2 linked regions of the Bdellovibrio bacteriovorus HD100 genome follow. The main gene of each other region encodes a partner of the protein of the gene in region 2 in a complex. Links are inferred from orthologs where the notes say so. Each region holds a gene or a part of one and is shown on either strand. Other genes may lie near its edges.

Evidence for each region. The genes of interacting proteins can lie anywhere in the genome.
Region 1: the proteins of mfd (region 2) and uvrA are in contact, whole or in part, in a crystal structure (PDB 4DFC), measured with the Escherichia coli proteins. The link is inferred for Bdellovibrio bacteriovorus HD100 from one-to-one orthologs.

The regions. Positions count from the first base shown.
Region 1 is NC_005363.1:2,351,843-2,355,492, reverse strand. The notes cover bases 521-3,650. They hold uvrA (excinuclease ABC subunit UvrA), read left to right. Parts: upstream 521-849; coding sequence 850-3,450; downstream 3,451-3,650. Other genes in these bases: BD_RS11170 (DUF475 domain-containing protein), read left to right, coding at 3,549-3,650; BD_RS11180 (hypothetical protein), read left to right, coding at 521-698. Outside these bases: more of BD_RS11180, read left to right, coding at 1-520. UniProt on the Escherichia coli protein: The UvrABC repair system catalyzes the recognition and processing of DNA lesions. UvrA is an ATPase and a DNA-binding protein. A damage recognition complex composed of 2 UvrA and 2 UvrB subunits scans DNA for abnormalities.
Region 2 is NC_005363.1:3,760,354-3,765,502, forward strand. Bases 1-4,116 are described here. They hold mfd (transcription-repair coupling factor), read left to right. Parts: upstream 1-397; coding sequence 398-3,916; downstream 3,917-4,116. Other genes in these bases: BD_RS17815 (NADH-quinone oxidoreductase subunit A), read right to left, coding at 1-169; BD_RS17825 (hypothetical protein), read right to left, coding at 3,913-4,116. Also shown: more of BD_RS17825, read right to left, coding at 4,117-4,890; BD_RS17830 (glycoside hydrolase family 3 protein), read left to right, coding at 5,080-5,149. UniProt on the Escherichia coli protein: Couples transcription and DNA repair by recognizing RNA polymerase (RNAP) stalled at DNA lesions. Mediates ATP-dependent release of RNAP and its truncated transcript from the DNA, and recruitment of nucleotide excision repair machinery to the damaged site.

The sequences.
Region 1 (3,650 bases), 1.4 Mb from region 2 along the record:
CTTCGTCCGATGCGCCAGTGCTGCGTCCTCCGACTCGGACGGTGAATCCTTATGGTATTCGTCCGACACGTTGTCGAACTGTTGGGACTTATGACAGCTGTGTCTTTGAAGGGGATACCGCCGAGGGCAAATTCAAACTTCGAAACATGGGGCCGAATAAAGTTGTTTCCAAGGGAGAGTACCGCATTCGCGAATGGTCTTTCGAATACGAAGCCGGAGCCCGTCAGGATATTGGAATCAGCATCAGTGATTCTCCCAATGCGACAGTCAGCCATACGCAGGAAAGCTACATCATGCTGTTCCCGCGTAAAACTCTGCCGCACATCCGTGTGGAAGGGAACCGTCAGATCGTGACTCTGCCAACCGGGGAAACCGTGACTTATAATGCCCAAACCCGTGAAGTCATCGGTGGCGCCTTTTCTGAAGACGGTCCCATGACTGGCGGAGGTAAAATTCTGGCACCGGCCAAGGTTTCTTACCGCGGTAACGGCGTCATGGTCCGGGTCGATCGTCGGGGCGAAGAGCCGCGTCTGCTGGCAAACGGCACGGCGACGGTGACCAAACAAGGCAAATCCTGCAAAGTCCCTGTGCGCGATCTGTGGCCGAATCAGGCTCAGAACTCTCCCGTGCACTTCAAATATTTCTCGGACTCCGACTTTGACTCTTATTTAAAACGAAAATGCGGCTTCGGCCTTTAATCGGCTGCTGAAAAGGGCCCATCTGACTGCGTTGTCAGGCCTTTCGCTTCACTGCGACGTGCTCCGCCTTGCATATGGACCCTTTTGACCAGCCTTGGCTTGTTCTTTTTCGACTTTCTTTCTGTGAATCTCGGGCTTAGACTTTGGAGTTATGTCGCATGCTGAAGATGGAATCGTAGTTAAGGGTGCAAAAGAGCATAATCTGAAGAATGTCAGTGTGACTATTCCGCGCAATAAGATCACCGTGTTTACGGGGTTGAGTGGCAGCGGGAAGTCGTCGTTGGCGTTTGATACGGTCTATGCTGAGGGTCAGCGTCGTTATGTGGAAAGTCTTTCTGCTTACGCGCGCAACTTCCTTGAACAGCTGAAAAAACCGGAGGTCGATTCCATCACCGGGCTTTCTCCGGCCATTGCGATTGATCAGAAATCTGTCAGCACCAATCCGCGTTCCACTGTGGGCACGGTGACCGAGATCTACGATTATCTTCGTCTGCTTTTCGCCAAGCTTGGGATCCCCGAGTGTCCTACTCACCACATCCCGGTCAGCAGTCAGACCCCGCAGCAGATTATCGAAGAGGTCTTTAAAAAAGGTGTCGGCACTAAGTTCTTTGTTCTGGCGCCGATGGCGTCCGGCAAAAAAGGTGAGTTCCTGGCCGAATTCCAGCGCTGGGCCAAAAAAGGATTCGTGAAAGCCAAAGTCGACGGCAAGATGATTGAACTCGACAAGGCTACCAAGCTTGCCAAAACCAAAACACATGATATCGATCTGGTGGTCGATCAGCTGATTCTGAAAGACACGCTGAAGTTGCGTCTTTCAGAAAGCATCAACACCGCGCTGAGCATGGCCAATGGCCGCGTGATCATCGAAACTTTGGACGGGGAGCGCACCAGTTATTCTTTGCATTCGGCGTGTCCTGAATGTGGTTACAGCTTCCCTGAGATTGAACCGCGTTTGTTCAGTTTCAACAACCCGCGCGGGGCGTGCCCGACGTGCCATGGGTTGGGAACTATCGACCTTGAAGAGGAAGAACAGTTCTCTGACGGTGAAGTCGGCGGCAAGAAACTGGACAAAGTCGTTTACAAGTACAAAGGCAAAAAAACTTCGGATGATGATGACGAAGAAGGCGAAGAAATGGTTCTGAACGACTGCCCGGACTGCCACGGCGCTCGTTTGAAAAATGAAGCTTTGAATATCCGTCTGGGTGGAAAAACCATAGCCGAGTTGTCTGATTTGGGCGCGCTGGAGCTGCGTGACTGGGTCGCCAAACTTCAATGGAAAGCCAAAGATCAGCTGATCGCTGAAAAAATCGTAAAACAAATTCTGGCGCGTTTGGATTATCTGATCCGCGTGGGCACCGGATATCTTTCTTTAAGCCGTCCTTCGCGCACTCTGTCCGGGGGCGAAGCGCAGCGTATTCGTCTGGCGACTCAAGTGGGATCATCTTTAATCGGCTGTCTGTACGTGATGGATGAGCCGAGCATCGGTTTGCATCCGCGCGATCATCACAGACTTTTGGATATCATCGGCGAACTGAAAGAGCGTGGGAACACCATCTTGTTGGTGGAGCACGACGAGGACACCATCCGTTATGCTGACTTCGTGGTCGATCTGGGGCCTCGTGCCGGGGTGCTGGGCGGCGAGATGATGGCGCAAGGGACTCCGGACGAGCTGGCGGCCAATCCCAATTCTTTGACCGGGAAATATCTGAACGGCGAAATGCGCATTCCGATTCCGAAAGAACGCCGCAAAGGCAACGGGCAGTTTGTGCGTTTGACCGGGGCGACGGGGAACAATCTGCAGAACGTGGATCTGGAAATCCCCTTGGGGACGTTCACGACTGTGACCGGTGTTTCCGGTTCTGGAAAAAGTACGCTGATCATCGACACACTTTACAAGATTTTGGCGCAGCATTTCTATAAGGCACTGGCGCAACCTTCGCCTTATAAGAAAATCGAAGGTCTGGACAAGATCGACAAGGTCATCGACATCAATCAAAGACCGATTGGGCGCACGCCGCGCTCGACTCCGGCAACTTATGTGGGGTTATTCCCGATGATTCGCGATCTGTTTGCGAATCTTCCGGACTCCAAGCTGCGTGGCTACGAACCAGGCCGCTTCAGTTTCAACGTCAAAGGCGGGCGCTGTGAAACCTGCATGGGGCACGGGCAGATCCGCATGGAGATGCACTTCTTAAGTGACGTCTTTGTGACCTGCGACACCTGTCTGGGTCGCCGTTACAACCGCGAGACTTTGAACATTAAATACAAATCCAAGTCCATCGCCGACGTTCTGGAAATGAGCGTGGGTGAAGCCCTGGAATTCTTCCGCAATCACACCCAGATCTATCGTAAGCTTGAGACCCTGCACCGGGTGGGGCTGGATTACATGACCCTGGGACAAAGCTCGACAACCTTGTCGGGTGGTGAAGCCCAGCGTGTGAAGCTTTCCAAAGAGCTTTCCCGCCGTGGTACCGGGAAGACGCTTTACATTTTGGATGAGCCGACCACGGGTTTGCATTTTGATGACGTCCGTAAGTTGGTGGAGCTGATTCAGGAGCTGGCCGATCAGGGGAACACAGTCCTGGTGATTGAACACAACATGGAAGTGGTGAAGTCCTCGGATCACGTGATCGATCTGGGGCCCGATGGCGGTAAGGGCGGCGGCCAGATCGTGGCGGCCGGAACACCTGAAAAAGTGGCGAAGGTCGCTGCCAGTGAAACAGGCAAATTCCTAAAGCCTTTATTAAAATAAACCTCTGAAAAGACCCGGCAGCTACCGGGTCTTTTGACATCCCGTGTCCTCGGAAGCGGTCCTTGATTCTTGGGGCTGAATCGGGGAAATCTGTGGGAATGAAATACTTTACAGGTTCCTTTGTTTTCACCTTCTTTGGTTTGATCGCCTCTTACTTTGTCGGCCATTACTATGGCGGCACAGTGGGAGCGGGTCTTCAG
Region 2 (5,149 bases):
CTTCGCCTGTCGCGATGAACTCACGGAATGAAATCGCCCAAGGGTACATGAAGATAATCTCGATATCGAAAAGGATGAACAGGATCGCTGTTAGATAGTACTTAACAGAAATCTTTGTTTCCTTTTTCTCAATACCAGGAATACCGCACTCGTAAGGCTCGTACTTCACAGGGTTGTATACCGGTTTTGTCCCAGTAATGTTGGCAGCAAGCCAAACTAAAAAGGCTCCAAAAAGAGCAATGAAAATGACGATGAATATGACTCCACCGAGTGGCACTAGTCCCTCCAAAGTTGTCGTTATTATTTGGATTTCAATTAGTTATATATGTGTCGTCAGTGAAAACCAAGAAATATGAATGGAAACAAGGCGATAAGCGTGGCAAGATGAGCCCACCAAATGAAAGCCGAAAGCACTCACACAAGACTCGAATCCATCCTGGAGAGAGCCTTTGAAACAACTCGCGGAAAGATTCAAGTCACCGGGGCGGCGTCTCCGCTGGCGCTTGCTTACTTTTTGTCGCAGACTTACTCTAAAAAAATCAACGGCTTGCCGCATCTTGTTGTGGTTGGTAGTCATCGCGAAGCAGTGACTTTGCAAGCCTTGCTGGAGTTCTTCGACCCGAGTCGTCAAAGCCATATTCTGCCTGCTTTCGATGTTTCACCTTACTCGGGTCTTTATCCCAACACCCAAGTCGTCGCCGACCGGGTTCGTTTCCTGGCAAAAGCTCAGTCGGCCAAAGCCGGAGAAATCTTCATATCCTCAGTTGACGCACTGATGCAGAAAACCCTTCCGGTGAAAATCCTGAAGGATCACTCCAAAACAGTTCGCGCCGGGGATGAGCTTCCCGAGAACCTTTCGGACTATTTCTCGTCCTTGGGTTACACCGCGGCTCCGATGGTTGAAGACAAGGGTCAGTTCGCGGTTCGTGGTGGTATCGTGGACATCTATCCACCAACCGAAAATCAGCCCGTGCGCATGGATCTGTTCGGGGATCAGGTGGAAAGCCTTCGTCATTTCAGTGTGGCGGACCAAAGAAGCTCGGACGAGATCCAATCCTTTGTTCTGACTCCGGCCCGCGAAGTTCTTTATCGCGATGAAACGCACGAGCGCCTTTTGCAACGGGTGCGCGCTTCGCTTGAGGGCCGCAAGGTGGATAAGGCGGAGGCCGAAGAAACCCTGCGATCCTTGGTGTTAAAAAATGCCTTTCCGGGCATTGAATTCCTGCTTCCCTATTTCTACGGCGAACTGGCCACGCCAGCCGATCATTTCCCGGGCGCTTTAAATCTGTGGTTCCTGGATCCGGTGGAGATCTCTCGCTGTGCTGATGAAATGTGGGCGGAACTCAAAGCCGATCACCGCACCAGCGACGCTCACGTGATTCGTCCGGAGCTTGAAGACATCTACGTGAACTTTGAAGCTTTGGCCTATCCGCTCAACTCTCGCCAGGTGTATTTCTCTTCCTTGGAATACTTTGACGAAGAAAACTCGGATGATTCCCGCGTTGAATATCGTACGGCAATGACTCAGGATTTTACAAACCTGGCTTTAGCCAACGCGGTCGGCACCGAGCAGTGGTTGCAGGCCGCAACCAACAAACTTCATCGCTGGCGTGATGAGGGTTATCGCATCTTTGTCAGCACCAAGAATCAGTCTCATATCGACCGCTTGTCTTTGGTGTTTGAAAAACTGGAACTTAAAGCCGTTCGCACGAGCAGCGATGAATACCGCTGGGATTCGTGGCTGCAGGAACAGGATCGTGAACAAAACATCGTTCACATCGTGCCGAGATACCTTGCCGAAAGCCTGCGTCTGGAGGAAGAAAAGATCATCTTCCTGCGCGACGAGGACTTTTACGGCAAAAAACAGCGGGCTAAAGAATCCAGCGGCGCGCAGGATTTCCAAAAGCAGGCCAAGCGTCTGTCTTTCGGTGATTTGAAGCCCGGGGATCTGGTGGTTCACACCAAACACGGGATCGGCCAGTATGAAGGCCTGAAAATCATGAATATCAGCGGCGTCGAATCTGAATACATTCAGGTCGGCTACAAGGATAAAGACAAACTTTATCTGCCCGTGTACCGCGTGGGTCAGCTGCAAAAGTTCTCCGGCGCCGGAACCAGCATCCTGGATAAATTGGGCGGTACTGCCTGGGAGAAAACCAAAGCCAAGGTGAAGTCCCATGTGCGCGACATCGCCGCGGATCTGCTGACTTTATATGCCAAACGCGCAGAAATGCACCGCCCGGCTTTTGTGATCAAAGAAGACGAAGTGCTGATGTTTGAAAACGGTTTTCCGTATGAGGAAACCGACGATCAACTTCGCGCCATCAATGACATCCGCAAAGATCTTAAGTCCACGAAGCCCATGGATCGGCTTGTGTGCGGCGATGTGGGCTTCGGTAAAACGGAAGTTGCCATGCGCGCGGCGTTCTTTGCCATTCAAGCCCGCAAACAAGTGGCGGTGCTGGCACCGACCACTGTTTTGACCTTCCAGCACTTTGAAACCTTCAAAAAACGTTTCGAAGGCTGGCCGGTGGATATTCGCGTGCTGAATCGTTTTGTGACTCCGGCTGAAGTGAAAAAGACTTTGCAGGATTTGAAAGACGGCAAAGTCGATCTGATCGTGGGCACGCACAAACTGCTGGGTTCCTCGATTGCTTATAAGGACCTGGGACTTTTGATTATCGACGAAGAACAAAAATTCGGCGTCACTCATAAAGAGAAAATCAAAAAGATCAAAACCAGCGTCGACACCCTGACGTTGTCAGCGACACCGATTCCGCGCACGCTGAATATGGCTTTGGTGGGCATTCGCGATCTGAGTTTGATCAACACGGCTCCCGTGGATCGTCTGCCCACTCGAACGTTTGTAACGAAGTTTGATCCGGAAACCATTCGCAAAGCCATCACTGCGGAAATTTCTCGCGGTGGTCAGGTGTACTTCATCCACAACCGCATTGAATCCATCTATGGCCTGGTCGATGAAATTCGTCAGATTGTGCCGGAAGCAAGGATTCGTGTGGCCCACGGACAGATGGAAGAGCACGAACTTGAAAAAGCAATGCTGGCCTTCTTCCATCACGAAATTGACGTGCTGGTGTGTACGGCGATTGTGGAATCCGGAATGGACGTGCCACGTGCGAACACCATGTTTATTGATACGGCGCACTTGTTTGGCCTGTCCCAGCTTTATCAACTGCGCGGACGCGTGGGCCGGTCCAAAACACGGGCTTACTGTTATTTGATGATGCCAAGAAATCACAAGCTCGATAAAGAGCAGCAAGAGCGTCTGAAAATCATTCAGGAAAACACCGCCCTTGGCAGCGGCATCAAGATTGCCCAGTACGATCTGGAACTTCGTGGTTCCGGAAATATTTTGGGCGAGGAACAATCCGGTCACGTCAACTCGGTTGGATATGAAATGTACATGGATCTTCTGAATGAGGCTTTGGCGGAAGCCAAGGGTGAGTCCGTTGAAGACATGGATCTGGATCCGGAACTGAATTTGAAAATTCCGGCGCTCATTCCGGATGCTTACATCAAAGACATCCGCATTCGTCTGGGTTACTACAAAGCCTTGGCGGATATCACGTCCAACGAGGATCTGGATCGCATCGAAGAAGAACTGCGTGACCAGTTCGGACCGATCCCGGAACAAACCGTGAATTTGATGGGCCTTATGCTGATTCGTCGCCAGTGCAAAGAACTGGGTGTTCGTGATATCAGTGCCGGACTCAAATCCATCTCTTTGATCTTCACCGAAAAGACCAAACTGAGCCCAGAAAAGGTGATTCAGCTGGCAATCCGTGAAAGCAAAAAGTATTCACTGACCCCGGACAACCGCTTGAACATCAAAATGAGCACCATCACCTGGTCCGCGGTTCACGAAGAAATCGATGCTCTGTTAAGACTTATCTAGAATTCCAAACGAAGACCGCCGCCAAACAGGAAGTCTGTGGTGGTGTCTGGATCATCGGGGGCTTCGGTTTTGGCGTACTGGGTCGCATAGACATCAATAAAGGTATTCTCAAGTCCCCAGCTGAATGTGCTCTGCTTCGCCGTTTCGTAATCGATCCAATCCAGTTGAATCAACAATCCCACGGTGTAGTTATAACCCATTTGGGTTGTGGCCGAGAATGAATCCGTCGCACTTTTTTCGGAGAAACCCATCTGCCAGACATTGATGCCCACATAAGGTGCCATGTAGGGTTCATTCATCAGCATGTCGGCTGTGAATTTGAAACCTATGCCGTACTTGGTGATTTCAAGACTGCGATCATTATTGCCGTCGACTTTCCCGACGCCATAGAAAGCACCCGCCGCCCAAGAGCCCAGCATGAAGTTGTATTTGTAGTCCACGCCCAGCTGAATCAGGTTCACCGTATCAGAACCAAAAACAGCCTTATAAGACTGTCCGTCCAAAGTGGAAATGAAGTTTTTAAACTCTATCGCCTCGTAGTCAAAAGATACATACGTGCCGTGATTTTCACGTCGGACTTTGTAGTCAGCCAGATTGTCCTGACGAATCTGCACTTCCACCAGAGGAAGGTTTTCCAAGGCCGGGCTTGGCGTCGGCTCGGCATATCTTTGAACCGGAGCCTCAATCACAGCGGGCTCCTCAGGAGCTGGCGCAACCTCTTCCGTTTCTGCGGTGGAGGTTTCTTCAGATGTTGTTGTGGATTCTTCCGCGAAGGGGTCAGACTCTTCGTCCATGTCGGTGGTTTCTACAGGTGTTAGATCGTCAAAGTCAGCCGGGGCTTGTTGCTGCTGTTGAATCTCAACATCGTCGGCGGCTTCGACCTCTTGCTCGATATCTTGAGCATAGGCCGAAAAGCCCACCATCAAGGTCAGCAGAATACATACTTTTGATTTAAGACTTTGGTGCAATTTCATGCTGTCTCTCAAATCTCGTCTGGCCTCGTATTGGCCAAGTGATAGTCTGATCTTATGAACAAGTATATCAGGGGAATCCTTAGGAATTTTAGTTTTTGTCTGCTGATTCTTGTTTTTCCCAACCTTGTACTAGCTTCTGGTCCTTCGGCTAATAAGCTGTCAAAAGTCATCGATTCCAAAATCAAACAAATGAGCCCCGAAGAGAAAGTCGGACAACTTTTCATCGTTGGCTTTCCCCATAAAGACGTCGCTCCGGATC